Regions from separate parts of the Pseudomonas sp. Irchel 3A5 genome, predicted to be linked through region 3. Evidence: riboswitches for the same ligand, from Rfam matches in the RefSeq annotation. Region 3 holds a riboswitch; each other region holds the start of a gene.
The links. A riboswitch is a leader RNA that binds a small molecule or an ion and turns the genes downstream of it on or off. The one in region 3 is predicted to bind cobalamin.
Positions count from the first base shown of each region.

Region 1 (5,890 bases), on a different contig from region 3:
TGGGATTGACCCACTGAAACAGCGCAGCCTGCATAAACGTCTGCGGCTTGCCCTCATGTCCTGATGCGTCAGACGCCGGGCCAGAAGTGGCGATCTTCCACGCCAGGTACAACAGATAGGCAGCGCCGACGTAGCGCAGGATCGAATACAGCAGTGGGTAAGCTTGAAACGCAGCGCCGAGCCCAAGACCCACCGCCAGTACCAGACTGAAAAAACCACAGCTGATACCGAAAATATGCGGCACCGTCCGGTTGAATCCGAAGTTCACACCAGAGGCCAGCAGCATCATATTATTGGGGCCCGGCGTCACCGACGTGACGAATGCAAACAAGGCGAAGGCAAGCAGTAGATCGAGAGAGAGCGACATGGAGCGGTCCAGACGTCAAAGGGCAGGCCTTCACCCTAACGAACCAACGCCCAAAAACACACGAACAGTCAGGTAAAAATACAACCGGTACAGTTCTGGATAACCAAGGACTTATCGGGACTGTACTTGAGCGCTTAGCCTTGACGATCCTTGCTGACTTCAGCGTTATCAGCACTGATCTCACCGCGATTATCAAATGCCCGAACAGCTTGCATCTGTGGATCAGCCAACAGTTTAGCCTTGGCGATCTGATACTCGTCGAAGGTCAGCCCGCGACGATTCAAATCTTCCAGCGCTAACTGATGTGTTTCCTGGGCGGTGTAAGGACGCAATTCAACGGCATGATGGGTGGAGCAACCGGAGACAACAGCAACGGTCAATAACAGGGCAAAAGCGTAAATGCGGTTCATGAGAGCCTCCGGATCGGGTTCATTTCGGGAATGAACAAAGGTTACGCCCGGAGTCGTTTACGTAGAAATCACTGCTCTTGATAGTCGGTATTGGTGGGGGAAAATTGTCAGAAATGCAATCGCTGTCGTGCGGCAAACATTGGACCTGTAGGAGCGCACGAGCACCGCGAGGCCCCGATAGCGGTGTATCAGACAGAACGCCATCGCTGCCTCGCGGTGCTCCTGAGCTCCTACAGATCCTTCAAACAGTACTCAAGCCCGCCACTTACCCCAATACTCCAGCGAAGTGCGCCACAGGCAGATGCCGATAAAGTACGCCGACATCGTGAACCACACGCCCATCACCACTGGCCCGTTATGGGGATGGTTGATGATCAGCAACGCACTGCTGATCAACCAGATGGTGGTCACCAGGATATTCAGCGGCATGAAACGACGCACTCGGAACGGATGCAGAAACTTCATCCGTGTCACCGTCAGCAACGCCAGACCGATGATGGTCAGGAAGGTCACCCAAGGCGATGGCTGAATGATGTATAGACACAGCGCCACCACGTTCCAGGCCGCCGGAAAGCCCTGAAAGTAATTGTCCTTGCTCTTCATTTCCAGATTGCAGAAACAGAACAGCGACGACACCAGAATGATCGCAGTGCTCAACAACAACGTATAAGGCGGCAGCGGGATGTAGCTATAAATAAACAACGCAGGGATAAACACGTACGTCAGATAATCAATGACCAGGTCCAGCACTGAACCGTCAAAGCCCGGCAACACCGACTGCACGTTGAATTTGCGCGCCAGCGAACCATCGACGCCATCCACTGCAAGCGCCAGGCCTAGCCACAACAGACATGCCTTGGCTTGATCATCGAACAGGGCAATGGTCGCCAGAAATGCAATGACCACGCCGGTGGCGGTAAAACCGTGGGCACCCCAGGCTTTAAGCCAGGCCACTCGTTGAGTCGATATCACAGGAAAATGTCTCCAAAAGGTGTAGCGGACCAGTGTAAACCTGGTTGGACGGACTATCGACCGGCCATCGGTCGATAAGGTTCACCGCCGGACGGTGTTAACGCCCTGCCAGTTCAGGGTTGCATCATGCGCCGAGCAAGCGAAACGCACGATAAAAAAATGCCTGCCAGCGACCAATATAGGAAAAATCCCCACTCTTTTAAACATATCCATTACCATGCCGCCCGTCGGTTTCCAAACGGGATTAATAGGGAATCCGTGATGACCTCAAGGTCGTCAACCGGAACTGCCCCCGCAACTGTAGGCGCTGAGCCCTGCTCCATCGATGCCACTGGGTCACTCCGGGAAGGCCCGAGCACGGCGATGATGCGTCAGTCAGGAGACCTGCCGACATCAGAAAGCTGCACCGCAGCCAATAAAGCGGCCGCACTTTCTGGCAACTGACCCACCGGCGGGGTGTCCGGGGAGTACATCCGTCAGCACGGCGGCACAGCCGTGACTGATTGACCCTGCCGAGCCTTTGCCAGCAGCAAGTCGTGATGTGTATCCAGCCAGAACACCATCGTGCGGATAACCGTTCGAATGGAGATCGTTTTTCATGTCTTTGCCTCGTTTTGCTGTTCTGCTTGCTGGACTGGGTTTTTCTGCGCTGACCCTGGCGGCCAACCCGGCCCAACCCTCTGGCATGCAGACAACCTACCCGCTGACTCTGGATAACTGCGGCGTGCCGCTGACCTTCGCCAAGGCGCCCGGCAAAGCTGTGACCATTGGCCAGTCAGCCACTGAAATCCTTTATTCCTTGGGGCTGGCCGAGAAAGTGGTCGGGACTTCGCTGTGGTTCAACAACGTGCTGCCCCGTTTCAAGGACCTGAACGACAAGATCCCGCGTCTGGCCGATAACGATCCCAGCTTCGAGGCGGTGATCAACAAGCGCCCGGAACTGGTCGCCGTGCAATTCGAATGGATGGTCGGCCCCCAAGGCGTGGTGGGCACCCGGCAACAATTCAACGAAATGAAAATCCCCACCTACCTCATGCCGTCGGACTGCGAAGGCAAAGACAATCTGAAAGGTGCTGATGGCACGCGCCTGCGCCCGTTTTCGATCGACAGCCTGTACAAGACCGTCACGCAACTGGCGCAAATCTTCGACGTCCAGGCCCGTGGTGCCGAGTTGAACGCCGACCTGCAGGCACGTCTCGCCACGGCTCAGGCCAGCGTCAAAGGCAAACACCTGAAGGACGCCTCGGCAGTATTCTGGTTCTCCAGCGCAGACCTGAACGTCGACCCTTATGTCGCCGGTCGCAAAGGCATTCCGGCGTTCATGATGGACACCCTGGGTCTGCGCAATATCGTGCAGTCCGATGAGGAATGGCCGACGGTTGGCTGGGAAACCATCGCCAAGGCCAACCCGACCATTCTGGTACTGGCGCGCATGGACCGCCGCCGCTTCCCGGCCGATGATTTCCAGAAAAAACTGGAATTCCTCAAGACCGACCCTGTCACCAAAAACATGGACGCGGTCAAGAACAACCGGATTGTCATTCTGGACGCCCAAGCCATGGAAGCGACGATTCGTACCTTCGACGGCATCGATGAACTGGCGGACGCCATCGACAAATTTGATCTGCACCCATGACAGCGCAATTCGCCGGTCGCTTGTTACGCAAGATTTGCCTGCACGGAGCCTGGGTGCTGGCGGTGTTGCTGGTGGCGATTGTCGCGGGCATTGCCATTGGCGAAACGCCGATCAGCCTGTCGCTGGTGTTTCAGGTGCTGGCCAACAAGCTATGGGGCGCAGGCTTCGTGCTCGACCCTATCGATGAAGGCATCGTCTGGAATTATCGCCTGACCCGCGCCCTCGTCGCAGCGGCCTGCGGCGCGGGCCTGGCTATTTCGGGCGTGGTTTTGCAATCACTGTTGCGCAACCCCCTGGCCGATCCTTACCTGCTGGGCATTTCCGCCGGGGCCTCGACCGGCGCGGTCCTGGTAGCGATCATCGGCGTGGGCGCAGGCGCTATCTCGTTGTCAGCCGGGGCGTTTGCCGGGGCCATGGCCGCTTTTGTGCTGGTCGCCCTGCTGGCGCGCAGTACCGGCGCTGTCAGTGGCAGCGGGCAGATCATTCTCGCGGGCATCGCCGGTTCGCAACTGTTCAACGCCCTGACCTCTTTCCTGATTACCAAATCAGCCAACTCCGAACAGGCACGCGGCATCATGTTCTGGCTGCTGGGCAACCTCAGTGGCGTGCGCTGGCAATCAGTCACGCTGGCCGTGCCGGTGGTGTTGATCGGTCTGGCGGTCTGCCTGTGGCATCGGCGCTCGCTGGATGCGTTCATGTTCGGCAGTGATTCCGCCGCGGCCCTGGGCATCCCGGTGCGTAGGGTTCAAGTGATATTGATCGCCACGGTGGCGCTGGTCACGGCGGTGATGGTCTCGCTGGTGGGTTCCATCGGTTTTGTCGGCCTGGTCGTGCCCCATGCGGCGCGCTTGCTGGTCGGCGTGCGTCATGGTCGTTTGATCCCGGTCAGTGCCCTGGCCGGCGCGGTCTTTCTGATCGCTGCCGATGTGCTGTCCCGCACGGCGATCAAGGGCCAGGTCTTGCCCGTCGGAGTCATCACCGCCCTGATCGGCGCACCGGTATTCGCCGTGATTCTGATAAAGGCCAAGGGGGGTCGATGAGCATTCTCAAACAGCCAGCGACCGACATCGACCGCGACGTGTTGTCGTGCTCCGGTCTGAACTGGTCGATCAAGGGTGTGCCCATTGTTCGGGATGTCGCGTTGCAGTTACGGCGCGGTGAAACCCTGGGATTGATCGGCCCCAACGGCTCCGGCAAATCCAGCCTGCTGAAGTTGCTGTCTGGCATCCGCACCCCGGCCAGCGGCGAGATCTACCTTAACGGCATTAACCTTGCCGCCATGAAACGCCGCGATGTCGCGCAGATGATTGCGGTTGTCGAGCAGCAGGCGGAAACCTCGGACGCGATCACGGTGCTGGACGCTGTAGAACTGGGCCGCACGCCTTGGCTTTCAGCGCTGGAGCCCTGGTCAGCCGCAGACGATGGCATTGTTCGTCAGGCCTTGCACGATGTCGACATGGCCGACAAACCCAAGCGCGCCTGGCACAGCCTGTCGGGGGGCGAAAGACAACGCGTCCACATCGCCCGCGCCCTGGCTCAACGACCGCAGATCCTGTTGCTGGATGAACCCACCAACCACCTGGATATCCAGCATCAGTTGAGCATTCTGGGGCTTGTCAGATCATTGTCGGTTACGACCCTGATCGCCCTCCACGACCTGAATCAGGCGCTGGCCTGCGACCGACTGGCCGTGATGGACAAAGGCGCACTGATCGCCATCGGTGAACCGTCCGAGGTTCTGACCTGCGAGTTGCTGCGCGAGACGTTTGGTGTAGAAGCGCACTACCTGACCGATCCGTATGACGGGACGCGAATATTGCGGTTCAGGTCGTAAAGCTGAAGAAGTCAGTCAATGGCGCGGGCCCGTGGGACCGGCTTCAGCCGGGAAGAGGCCAGGACAGACACTGAATCTTTATCTGGAGAAATACCGCCTTCCCGGCTAAAGCCGGTCCCACGGTGTCAATCAGCTTGCAGGCGAACATAGAATCCCCCACAGGGGTGCGCGCAAAACCTCGAACCTATACCAATCCGCACTCCATATGCGTCGTCTGCCACACCGGATCGTTTTCCACATCCACTACCCGGAAACCCTGCCGTTCCCAGAAGCCAATCGCCCCCGGCAAAAACGGATGGGTGTGCAGGTAAAGCACGTCCACGCCTTGTTCAACGGCACGCGCTTTGAGGGCCTGGAAGATCGTGGTCGCCAGGCCTGAACGGCGATACTCCGGAATCACGAACAACCGGACGATCTCCACCGCCTTACGCTGCCCGTAATCCAACTGAGGGAAGCGGCCGTCGTACGGCAAGTAACCGATTGCAGCGACGATTTGCCCGTGGCTTCGGGCAATCAGAAACCGGCCGCCGCCTTGCTCGCTGTACACCTGAGCAAAGTTCGCCAGATCGGCTGGCATGCCTGCCGAATCGAGCTTCGGGAAGATTTCTGCACGGGCTCGCAGGACAAAATCCACCACGGCGGGGATCTCTTGAGGTGCTACAGCAACGATT
Region 1 is NZ_FYDU01000013.1:25,380-31,269, forward strand. Features, by position in the region: gene CKW31_RS20600 (LysE family translocator) at 1-367, opposite strand, end outside; gene CKW31_RS20605 (hypothetical protein) at 502-777, opposite strand; gene pcsA (phosphatidylcholine synthase) at 1,030-1,749, opposite strand; cobalamin riboswitch at 1,961-2,156, shown strand; gene CKW31_RS20615 (ABC transporter substrate-binding protein) at 2,348-3,385, shown strand; gene CKW31_RS20620 (iron ABC transporter permease) at 3,382-4,425, shown strand; gene CKW31_RS20625 (ABC transporter ATP-binding protein) at 4,422-5,219, shown strand; gene CKW31_RS20630 (GNAT family N-acetyltransferase) at 5,404-5,890, opposite strand, start outside.
Region 1: it holds a riboswitch for cobalamin, as region 3 does, so the genes downstream of both, CKW31_RS20615 (ABC transporter substrate-binding protein) here and CKW31_RS07585 (CbtB-domain containing protein) in region 3, are expected to answer to the same signal.

Region 2 (5,890 bases), on a different contig from region 3:
TTTGATTGAACTCGACCAGCGCCTTTTCCAGACGCTGCCAGTGGGCTTCAGTGTCCGGCAGGCCGAAACGCAGACTGCCTTCGAGCGGATTATCGCTGACGAACAAACGCAACAGAATGCCGCGTCGGGCGCAGAATTCGTGCAGCGACTCCGCGAGCGGGGTGATCACCCGTTGAAACAGCGCGCAGCCGCCGTCCGGCTTTAGCCCGTGGCGAGTCAGTACCTGCACAAGACGGTCGCTGGCCTGATCGGTGCGGGCACGTTGCGCGAGGTGCCCATGGACATCTTTCAGGCACGCTTCGCCGATGATTCGCGTGGGACCGCTGACGGTCCAGGGGCCGATTTCCTGAGCCAGTGATTTGAGCAAACCCGGCTCAGCCAGGACGAACCCCAACCGCACACCGGCAAGCCCGAAGAATTTGCCAAACGAGCGCAGCACGATCAGACCGGCGAGGCCGGTGTGGGCTGCAAGGCTCAAGTCCGGCGTATTGTCCATGAAGGCTTCATCGACCACCAGCCAGCCGCCCCGCTCCGCCAGTCGCCCATGCCACTTCAACAAGCATTCCTGGGTGAGCATCAGGCCGGTCGGGTTATTCGGATTAACCACTACCAGCACGTCGAGGCTGTCGAGGAAGTAATCCACTTCATGCTCAAGCACTTCGCGCACCAGAAAACCCGCGCTGCGCCAGGCGTGAGCGTGCTCGGCATAACAAGGCGATAACACGCCGACCTTACCGGCAGAGCGTAAACGCGGCAGGGCCTGAATCGCTGCCTGGGATCCGGCGACCGGTAAGGCGCGCGCTGCGCCGTAATAAGTACAGGCGGCTTGCTCCAGTCCGTCATCGGCTTCGGGCAGGCGATGCCAGGCGGCTGCCGGGATCGCCGGAATCGGGAACGCCCAGGGCGCAATGCCGGTGGACAGATCCAGCCAGTCAGCTTCAGCAATGCCGTATTGCCTGGCTGCCCTGCGCAGGCGACCGCCATGTTCAAGCATAAAATTCGGCTCCAATGCACAACACCAACAACCATAACCACACACCGCGCTGCACCAACTGCCAGCCGCGATCAATGGAATTAGCGTCAGCGGGCACGCCTTCACCCAACTGCGGACGCTGATGCAGTTCGCCGTGATAAATCGCGGCACCGCCCAGTTCGACACCCAGCGCACCCGCGCCAGCGGCCATCACCGGCCCGGCATTTGGGCTGTCCCAAGTCGGGCCTTGAGTGCGCCAGCAGCGCAGGGCCAGACGGGTTTTGCCCAGCAACGCGTAAGTCAGCGCCACCAGCCTTGCAGGAATGTAGTTGAGCACGTCGTCAATCCTTGCCGCCGCCCAGCCAAAACGCTCGAAACGCTCGTTGCGATAACCCCACATGGCGTCCAGCGTATTGCTCAACCGGTACAACACCACGCCCGGCGCACCGGCAACGGCAAACCAGAACAGCGCAGCAAACACCGCATCGCTGCCGTTCTCCAGCACTGATTCAGTGGCGGCACGGGCGACTTCGGTGGCGTCCAGTTCCGAGGTCTGGCGACTGACCAGATAGCCGACGCGACGCCGCGCCTCCTCAATGTCATCCGAGCGCAGCGCCTGTGCCACGGGCTCAACGTGCTCGCCCAGACTGCGTAAACCCAGCGCGCAATACAGCGCGAGGATTTCCACCAGCCAGCCAATGTAAGGTAGCCAGCTCAACGCCGTGGCCAGCAGTGTCAACGGGATGACCGCAATGAACCAGGCCGTAACGCCATGACTGCGCCAGCCGCGACCGGCCGAATTGAAACGCCGCTCGATACGGTCAGCGTAACGACCGAAAGCCACCAATGGATGAGCGCGCTTCGGCTCGCCCAGCAACGCATCCAGCGCCACCCCGGCAACACTTAACAGCGCCACACTCATTGACCGACTCCCCATTGGTTTTCAAACAGCATTTCGTTCAACGGGCGCTCTTTACCCCAGCCTTCCATGACCAGCATCGGCACCGGATAGAACTCGGTCACCGGCCCCAGACACAGAATCGCCAAGGGTTTCGCGCCCTCGGGCATTCCTAGCAAGTCAGCCAGAGCCTGTGGTTCAAACAGAGAAACCCAGCCCATACCCAAACCTTCGGCACGCGCTGCCAGCCACATGTTCTGGATAGCACAGGACAATGACGCCAAATCCATCTCCGGCAACGTGCGACGGCCGAAGATGTGTTTTTCGCGATCATCCATCAGCGCGGCAACCAGCACTTCCGCGCAATCGCTGATGCCTTCGACTTTAAGCTTCATGAAGTCATCGGCGCGCTCGCCCAGCGCTTCGGCAGTCCGAATCCGCTCGGCTTCGACCTGCGCCTGAATACGCGTGCGCAACGTGCGGTCGGTGATGCGGATAAACCGCCATGGCTGCATCAGGCCCACACTGGGTGCCTGATGCGCGGCTTCAAGCAGACGCGTCAGCAACTCGGGCGCTACGCTGCCACCGCTGAAATGCCGCATGTCCCGTCGCTCGGCAATGGCGCGATAGACCGCAGCACGTTCTTCGGCGCTGTACGCGTGATCACTCATGGTTTGAAAAGCGCCGCAATCGCCTGGGGATTGGAAGGGAAATAGAAATGCACATAGGACGCCGTCATGCGCCCGTCGCGATAGACCGCCTCCGCGCCGCGCCCACCGTTAGGGCTCAAGCCCCGGGCGATTGGCTGCAACTCGGTGCTGGTCAATGAATGGTGATAAGTGTGGCCGCGCAGCTCGCCTTCGGGCAATGCGACGTTTTGTAGCGCCAGGGCTGCCAGACGTTTCTGCATCACGGCCTCGCCCTTCAGCAAGCCAACCAGTTCAACCCGCAGCCCGTCGACATCGGTCAAGGCATCCAGCAGATACAGCATGCCGCCGCACTCGGCCAGCAACGGTTTGCCAGCCTGGTGGTGTTCGCGGATCGCGGTCAGCATGGGCGTGTTCTGGCTCAAGGCGACGTGGTGCAGTTCGGGATAACCGCCGGGCAGATACAGGCTGTCCGCCTCGGGCAGAACGCTGTCGCGGATCGGCGAGAAGAACACCAGCTCCGCGCCCATTGCCCGGAACAAATCCAGGCTCGCGCCATAGGTAAAGGCGAAGGCCTCATCATGAGCGATGGCGATGCGTACACCTTCCAGCAGTGGTTCGGCGGGAATAATGTCCGGGGCGGCGAAGGTCACGGCGGGCGGCAAGGCCACTTCACAGGTGCTGGCCAAGGCATCTGCCGCAGCGTCCAGGCGCAGGTCCAGGTCATTCAGCTCGCTGGCCTGTACCAATCCGAGATGACGGCTTGGCAGTTCGATTCCGGTTTCCCGGGACAATGCGCCGTACCAGCGCAGACCTTCGGTAAGGCTGCCTTCAAGTAACTGCGCGTGCCGCACGGTGCCGACGCGGTTGGCCAGTACACCGGCGAACGGCAGGTCCGGCTGATAACGCGCCAGCCCCAAGGCCAACGCGCCAAAAGTCTGGGCCATGGCCGTACCGTCGATCACACCCAATACAGGGACACCAAAATGACGGGCCAGGTCAGCACTGGACGGCGTACCGTCAAACAGGCCCATCACGCCTTCAATCAGAATCAGATCAGCCTCGCCCGCGGCCTGCCACAACAGGCGACGGCTTTCATCAGCGCCCACCATCCACAGGTCGAGCTGATAGACCGGCGCACCGCTGGCCCGCTCAAGAATCATGGGGTCGAGAAAGTCCGGCCCACATTTGAACACGCGAACCTTGCGGCCCTGATTGCGATGCAGGCGAGCCAATGCGGCGGTGACAGTGGTTTTGCCCTGACCCGACGCGGGCGCGGCGATCAATACCGCCGGACAGTGACGCGGCTCGCTCATGACAGTGCGCTCACAGCTCAATGCCTTTCTGGGCACGAATACCTGCCTGGAAGGCGTGCTTGACCACGGTGATCTCGGAAACCGTGTCAGCCATGTCGATCATTTCCGGCTTGGCACCGCGACCGGTGACGATCACGTGCTGCATCGGCGGACGCGCCTGCAAGTCGCTGAGGACTCGCTCGATATCCAGATAACCGTGCTTGAGGGCGATGTTCAGTTCGTCCAGCACCACCAGGCCAATGGACGGATCGCGGAGCATTTCCAGAGACACTTCCCAGGCGGCTTCGGCTGCAGCGATATCGCGCTTTCGGTCCTGGGTTTCCCAGGTGTAGCCCTCGCCCATCACGTAGTAACGAACCTGTTCCGGGAAACGCCGAAAGAAGAACTCTTCACCGGTGCTGTGACTGCCTTTGATGAACTGCACAACGCCGCACTGGATGTCGTGGCCCATGGCCCGGGCGAGCATGCCGAACGCGGAGCTGCTTTTGCCTTTGCCATTGCCGGTCAAGACCAGCAGCAAACCGCATTCGTTAGGGGCGCTGGCAATGCGCTCGTCCATGACGGCTTTCTTGCGCAGCATGCGCGCCAGATGGCGTTCGTCACGTTCAGGGGATTCGTTCATCTCAGCTCTCCGCTTGAGGGCACGCGAAAGCAGACGGAGGGCGCAACAAAGACTGACAGCACGACCACAGGTCATGCGCAGAGCATCGCCCGCCGTGATGCTGTTGAATGGATCAGGCCGGTCTCCGGGCTCATGAGCGGGCGAACCCGGCTGCGCGCCTTCCCATGCCTGAGCACAGTGGCAGATTGCGCAGTTTTCACTCATTTACCGTTGCGGGGGCAGCGCCGGAATGGCTCGAAAAAAAGCGAACGCACCGGCTTCCCTGTTTCACTCAATCAGTCCGCAGACGTTGAGCACCTGAAACAAGCGCGCAGGTTAGAGCGTTGACCCGGGAGCGTCAATCAACACAGGGGTTGAACCTCAACAGAGTGAGGGCCTCTACCCCTTAATGCACCACTGCCCGTAACGGAGATCCACCATGTTCACGCTCAAACCGCATTACGCCGTCTTGCTCGTGCTTGCCGCTGGCCTCGCGGGCTGTGGCGAGTCCTCGACCTTGCAAGTCACCGACGGCACAGGCCCGTCTCCGAAGCTGCCGGAGCCCAACAAGACCCTGATCCCGACCGTCAACATTGCACCGGCCGTCGGCTGGCCGCAGGGTGGCAAACCTGTTGCGGCCCCGGGCACCCAGGTCGCCGCCTTTGCTGAAAACCTCGATCACCCACGCTGGTTGTACGTGCTGCCCAACGGCGATGTATTGGTCGCCGAAACCAATTCGCCGCCCAAGCCCGATGACGATCAAGGCGTCCGTGGCTGGGTCATGAAAAAAGTCATGGGACGCGCCGGAGCCGGCGTGCCCAGCGCTAATCGAATCACCCTGCTGCGAGACAAGGATCACGACGGCGTCGCAGAAACCCGTACCGTGTTTCTGGAGAACCTCAACTCACCGTTTGGCATGACGATGGTCGGCAACACGCTATACGTCGCCGACACCGACCGCCTGATCAGCTTCCCCTATAAAGACGGCCAGACGGCGATCACCGCGCAACCGACCAAGATCGTCGACTTGCCGGGCGGCACGCTGAATCACCACTGGACCAAAAACGTCATCGCCAGCAAAGACGGCAGCAAGCTCTACGTGACGGTTGGCTCGAACAGCAACGTGGCGGAAAACGGCATGGCAGCTGAAGAAGGTCGGGCGGCAATCTGGGAAGTGGACCCGGCGAGCAAAACCCATCGCATCTTCGCTTCGGGCCTGCGCAACCCGAACGGCATGGACTGGGAACCGACCACCGGCAAGCTGTGGACCGCGGTCAACGAGCGCGACGAAATCGGCAGCGACCTGGTGCCTGATTACGTGACCTCGGTTCAGGACGGAGCCTTTTATGGCTGGCCGTACAGTTATTACGGGCAGCATGTGGATGAGCGCGTGAAGCCACAAAATCCGGACCTGGTCGCCAAGGCGATTGCGCCTGACTTCGCGGTGGGTCCCCA
Region 2 is NZ_FYDU01000006.1:305,929-311,818, forward strand. Features, by position in the region: gene cobD (threonine-phosphate decarboxylase CobD) at 1-994, opposite strand, end outside; gene cbiB (adenosylcobinamide-phosphate synthase CbiB) at 987-1,895, opposite strand; gene bluB (5,6-dimethylbenzimidazole synthase) at 1,892-2,542, opposite strand; gene CKW31_RS12345 (cobyrinate a,c-diamide synthase) at 2,539-3,834, opposite strand; gene cobO (cob(I)yrinic acid a,c-diamide adenosyltransferase) at 3,845-4,456, opposite strand; cobalamin riboswitch at 4,554-4,772, opposite strand; gene CKW31_RS12355 (sorbosone dehydrogenase family protein) at 4,875-5,890, shown strand, end outside.
Region 2: it holds a riboswitch for cobalamin, as region 3 does, so the genes downstream of both, cobO (cob(I)yrinic acid a,c-diamide adenosyltransferase) here and CKW31_RS07585 (CbtB-domain containing protein) in region 3, are expected to answer to the same signal.

Region 3 (5,890 bases):
GGAAGCCAATGCGCCACGCCGTGGTAGTAGGCAGATTTCGCACATCGACCGAGAAAAAGTTTCGCCCGGTGGGCAGCACGTCTATACGGCCCCGACTGGGCGCGCCGCTAGGGCCCGCCGGAACAAAACGCCCGCCTAGGGCGTCCAGTAAGCCCTGGATTTCTCCCGGACCACAAGCATCAAGGCGCGGCGCCACAACTTCTTTCAAATTATTAACAATATCCAGTAGATCATTGTTTTCTAAAGGAATAGTAAAGTCGTCTTTACTGATAACCTGTTCAATCATCCACGCGGCGTATAGCTCCAGACGCTCACGGGTATCACCCGCCGTGCGCCATGGGTCAGTGTTGACGGCGAGTAGTGCTTCAGGCCTTGCGGCCAGCCAGGGTTCAGCAAGTTCGCAATCCAGTGGATCAAAACCCAGCTCGAAGGCTTTGCTCAATGCACGCAGCAGACTCGACTGCGCACCGCGACCGTCACCCCGCGGGATGCGCAACAATGCCAGCAAAGTATCGATGCGCAGACGGCCGACGGGAGACTCACCAAAGATATGCAGACCGTCACGAATCTGCGATTCCTTCAGATCACACAGGTAGGTGTCCAGGCGTGGCAACCAGACCGCCGCATCGTCATCCTTTAACGAGTCACCGAGGGCCAGCTCCCGATCAATATGGGTCTCGCGAACCAGCTGGAGGATGTCGCGTTGCAGCTCAAGGGCGCGACGCGGATCGAGCAGTTGTGCTTCGTAATACTCGTCCGCCAGCAGCTCAAGATTGCGTAATGGCCCGTAGGTTTCGGCGCGGGTCAGCGGCGGCATCAGGTGATCGATGATCACGGCCTGAGTACGACGCTTGGCCTGGGCGCCCTCGCCCGGATCGTTGACGATGAATGGGTAAACGTTTGGCATCGCGCCGAGAATCGCATCCGGCCAGCAGGTCTCCGACAGCCCGACGCCCTTGCCTGGCAGCCATTCCAGATTGCCGTGTTTGCCCACATGCACCACCGCATGGGCACCATAGGCTTTGCGCAACCAGAAATAGAAGGCCAGATAACCATGGGGCGGGACAAGATCCGGGTCGTGATAAACCGCGCTGGCGTCCACCTGATAACCCCGTGCCGGCTGAATGCCAACGAAGGTCAGGCCAAACCTGATCCCGGCAATCATCATCCGTCCACTGCGGAACATCGGGTCTTTATCCGGCGTGCCCCAGCGTGCAATCACCGCTTCACGGTTGGCCAGAGGCAGTTGCTCAAACGCAGCGGTGTACTCGTCGAGCGCCATGCTTTGGTGGCAGGGACGAAGGTCGATGCTGTCCAGATCATTGGTCACGCCGCCAAGCAACTGGTGGATCAAGTCAGTACCCGTTTCCGGCAATTCGGCAACCGGATAACCCTCGCCCTGCATGGCTCGCAGGATGTTCAGCGCCGCCGCTGGCGTATCGAGGCCGACACCGTTGCCGATTCGACCGTCGCGCGTGGGGTAATTGGCGAGAATCAACGCAACGCGCTTGTCAGCATTCGGCAAACGCCCGAGCAATATCCAGCGACGCGCCAGTTCGGCAACAAAATCCATGCGCTCAGGTTGCGGGCGATAGCAGACCACATCTGACTGACTGCGCTCACTGTGCCAGGCCAGATCCTTGAAGCTGACCGGCCGACTGATGATTCGCCCGTCCAGTTCGGGCAACGCGATGTGCATGGCCAGATCCCGGGCACCCAGACCTTGCTCGCTGGCCCGCCAGCCAGGTTCGTTATCCTGAGCGCAAATCGCCTGAATCACCGGGACGTTACGCCGGAATGGCCGCAAATGCGGCGTTTCCGGGCTGGACTGAGCAAAACCGGTGGTGTTGAGGATCAGCTCAACGCCGACCTCGTCCAGCCAGTCCTCGACCACCGTCATGCAGCCCGCTTCCTTCAGGCTGGCGACGGCGATGGGCAACGGGTTCAAGCCTTGCGCCTGCAAACGAGCGCAAAATACATCGATGAACGCGGTATTGGCGGCCTGCAAGTGCGAGCGGTAGAACAGCAGCGCCACGACTGGCTGATCCACCACCCAGTCAGCGAACCATATTTCAGGATCAGCGCTGACGCCCTGCGGATGGTAAACCGCAGTTCGCGGCAAGGCTTTTGGCTCGGACCACGAATAATCCCGATCCAGCATGCGAGTCGCGAGGCAACGGTAAAACTCCAGCGCGTTGTGCATGCCGCCCTGACGCAGAAACTGCCATAACCGGTGGCAATCCTCGGCGGGCGCAGTGCTGCGTTCAGTCAGCTCGGGATCATGACGATCACAGCCTGGCACCATGATCACCTGCACGCCCCGTGCTGCCAGCTCCATCAGGCGTTCGACGCCGTAGCGCCAGTAGCCGATCCCGCCATGCAAGGAAATCAGAATCACCTTGGCGTGGCGCAGCACTTCATCGACATAGAGGTCGACCGAAGCGTGGTTCTGAACCTGCATCGGGTTGGCCAGACGCAAGCTTGGGTAATCTTCCGGCAGTTGCTGCGCGGCTTCGGCGAGCAACGCCAGGCTTGAATCACCACTGCAGAGAATCACCAGCTCGGCGGGGGTTTGTCCGAGGTCGGCAATACTGTCGTCCGGTACAAAACCACCGGGCTGGGTTCTCAACAGGTGCATGGGTCAGTCCGCAAGCGCAGCGCGCAGTTGGGATTCAAGTGCAGCAGCATCGAGCTTCTGACCGATCAGCACCAGATGAGTGGCGCGCTCTTCGTCAGCACTCCAGGCACGGTCGAAGTGTTTGTCGAAACGCGTACCCACGCCCTGAATCAGCAAGCGCATCGGCTTGCCAGCGATGGCAGCGAAACCCTTGACCCGCAGGATGCCATGCTGAACGACCAGTTGGGTCAGCGCGGCAAGCAGCTGTGTTTCTTCGGATTGAGGCAGCTTGATGGAAATAGAGTCGAACGCGTCATGGTCGTGGTCATCATGATCATCGCCTTCGTGGTGATCGTGATGGGTCTTGCGCCCGTCGATGTGCTGCTCGGACTCGGCACCCAGCCCCAGCAGGACGTTGATCGGCAGACGACCGCTGCTGGCTTCGATGACCTTGACCGCAGGCGGCAGCTCTTCGGAGACTTCGGCACGCACTGCGGCCAGACCGGCAGCGTCGATCATGTCGGCCTTGTTGAGGATGACCAGATCGGCGCTGGCCAGTTGATCGGCGAACAATTCATGCAGTGGTGATTCATGATCCAGATTCGGATCGAGCTTGCGCTGTGCATCGACCTGATCAGGGAATGCAGCAAACGTACCTGCGAGTACTGCAGGACTGTCGACGACAGTGATCACCGCGTCGACGGTGCAGGCGTTGCGAATTTCTGGCCACTGAAAGGCTTGCACCAGTGGTTTTGGCAGCGCCAGACCGGAGGTTTCGATGAGGATATGATCCAGATCACCGCGGCGCGCGACGAGTTCGCGCATGACCGGGAAGAACTCTTCCTGGACGGTGCAGCACAGGCAGCCGTTGGCCAGTTCGTAAACGCGGCCAACCGCCTCTTCTTCCGTGCAGCCAATGGTGCATTGCTTGAGGATTTCACCGTCGATGCCCAGTTCGCCAAATTCATTGACGATCACGGCGATGCGCCGACCTTCCGCGTTATCCAGCATGTGGCGCAGCAAGGTGGTTTTGCCCGAACCGAGGAAGCCGGTAACGATGGTGACGGGAAGTTTGGCCAGTGTTTTCATCGGATGCCCTTTGGCAATACGGCGGGCAAGCAGGACGAAAACCCTGTGTGGCCACAGGCGTGTAGCCACAGAGATGCGATTCGCCACCGGATCACCCCGCCCGGTTGTAGTGAGAATTCGTCGGGCTCAAGGCCCGAATCGAGGCAGGTCTCCTGGCTTGCGGCGCCCCTGAAAACCTCCGGGGCAGTCATTGCGCCTTCCCGCCCTTGACGGGCAGTGGCTGTGCAGAGAATGCAATGACCGTGCGATAAATCAGCACCGCTTACAGTTGCGGGGGCAGCCGCGGCATTGACCGCGTTCCCGTCTTAGCTCCATATCGTCCGACCCGCAGATCGGCTGGAGAACCTCGAACCCGCAAGGCTACGCAGTGACTGCGGGCAGGTCAATCGACTGATTGACGTTCCATGCAGACGCATGCTCTCCTACACGCCTTGTTACGGGTGCCCCTCACGGGGTGAAACGGGAAACCGGTGAGTTCAGGCCTCTGGCCTGCACAAGTCCGGCGCTGCCCCCGCAACGGTAAGCGAGCGAAGAATCAGATCCACTGTGCGCATCACGGCATGGGAAGGCGATTCTTGCAGGTTGACGCCATGGTGCGCTCAACCCCTCGCAAGCCCGGAGACCGGCCCGACATGAAACAAATAACGAACCCGCGGTGGGCGGGCGCAGTTGCACTCCCCTGACACTCGTCAGCGGACAGTGCTGCGCATGCCTGCTTGCCGACATCAAGAGGGAAGCGCCATGTCGATCATTACAACCAGCCACTCCGCCAGTACCGCAACCACCCAGACCCAACGCCTGACCGCCGCCATCGGCGCAGCGATTCTCGGCGCCTGTCTGGTGTACTTCGCCGGTTTCTCGCACATCGAAGCGGTCCACAACGCCGCCCATGACACTCGCCACAGCGCCGCCTTTCCTTGCCATTGAGACCTGACGCCATGTTCAAGCGAATCGCTCAAACGGCCGGGTTCACCGGCCTGCTCGCCGCCCTGCTGTTGACCCTGCTGCAAAGCTTCTGGATCACGCCGTTGATCCTGCAAGCCGAAACCTACGAAAACGCGCCTGCCGAGCAGGTCCATGAACACGCTCACGGCGAGACTGCACAGGCGGGCCATGTGCATGACGTCGAAGCCTGGTCGCCGCAAGACGGCTGGCAGCGCATTGTGTCCACCACCGGCGGTAATCTGGTGGTGGCAGTGGGTTTCGCGCTGATGCTGGCGGCGCTGTACACCTTGCGAGCGCCGGGCAGAACCTCCCAAGGCCTGTTCTGGGGGCTGGCCGGTTTTGCCGTGTTTACCCTGGCGCCAACCCTGGGCCTGCCGCCCGAACTACCGGGCACCGCTGCTGCGGACCTCAATCAGCGACAGATCTGGTGGATCGGCACCGCAGCCTCGACGGCTGTCGCTCTCGCGCTGATCGTCTTTGCCCGGAACTGGCTATTGAAAGCCTTGGGCGTGGCGATTCTGGTAGTGCCTCATGTGATTGGCGCACCGCAGCCTGAAATCCACGAAAGCCTGGCACCTGAAGCGCTGGAGTCGCAATTCGTGATCGCTTCACTGCTGACCAACGCGGTGTTCTGGATCGCCATGGGCCTGATCAGCACGTGGCTGTTCCGTCGTAACAACCCTGATCTCGACCCAGCCTGATCTTGAGCAAATTTGACATAAGCTGTCTCGCAGCAAACATTGGACCTGTAGGAGTTCACGAGCACCGCGAGGCAGCGATGGCGTCCTGCCTGATACACCCTCATCGCTGCCTCGCAATGCTCATGAGCTCCTACAGAAAAGCATTTAAATTCAGTGAGTTATATTTTGTTTGATAACAAGCAGCCGATACTGGTGGCAGGCTTGGGTTGCCAACGCGGTTGCTCCGCAGCGGCGCTGCTGGAGCTTATTGAGCACAGCCTTGAAGCGCATGATCTGCGCTTGCAAGACATCAGCGCCCTCGCCTCCATCGATCTGAAAAGCCAGGAGCCCGGGCTGCTGGAACTGGCGATTCAGCGTGATTTGCCGTTGAGTTTCTTCAACGCGGAACAGCTGGCTACTTACGAGTCGCAGCTCAGCCATCGCTCACAGATCGCCTTCGAGCACACGGGGTGTTTCGGCATCGCAGAAAGCTCAGCTCTGGCGCTGGCGAGCCAATCCGGTTCGGCCGAGCTGCTGATACCCCGCCAAAAATCCTCGC
Region 3 is NZ_FYDU01000004.1:138,711-144,600, forward strand. Features, by position in the region: gene cobN (cobaltochelatase subunit CobN) at 1-2,638, opposite strand, end outside; gene cobW (cobalamin biosynthesis protein CobW) at 2,642-3,706, opposite strand; cobalamin riboswitch at 3,831-4,070, opposite strand; cobalamin riboswitch at 4,128-4,352, shown strand; gene CKW31_RS07585 (CbtB-domain containing protein) at 4,448-4,633, shown strand; gene CKW31_RS07590 (CbtA family protein) at 4,645-5,352, shown strand; gene CKW31_RS07595 (cobalamin biosynthesis protein) at 5,515-5,890, shown strand, end outside.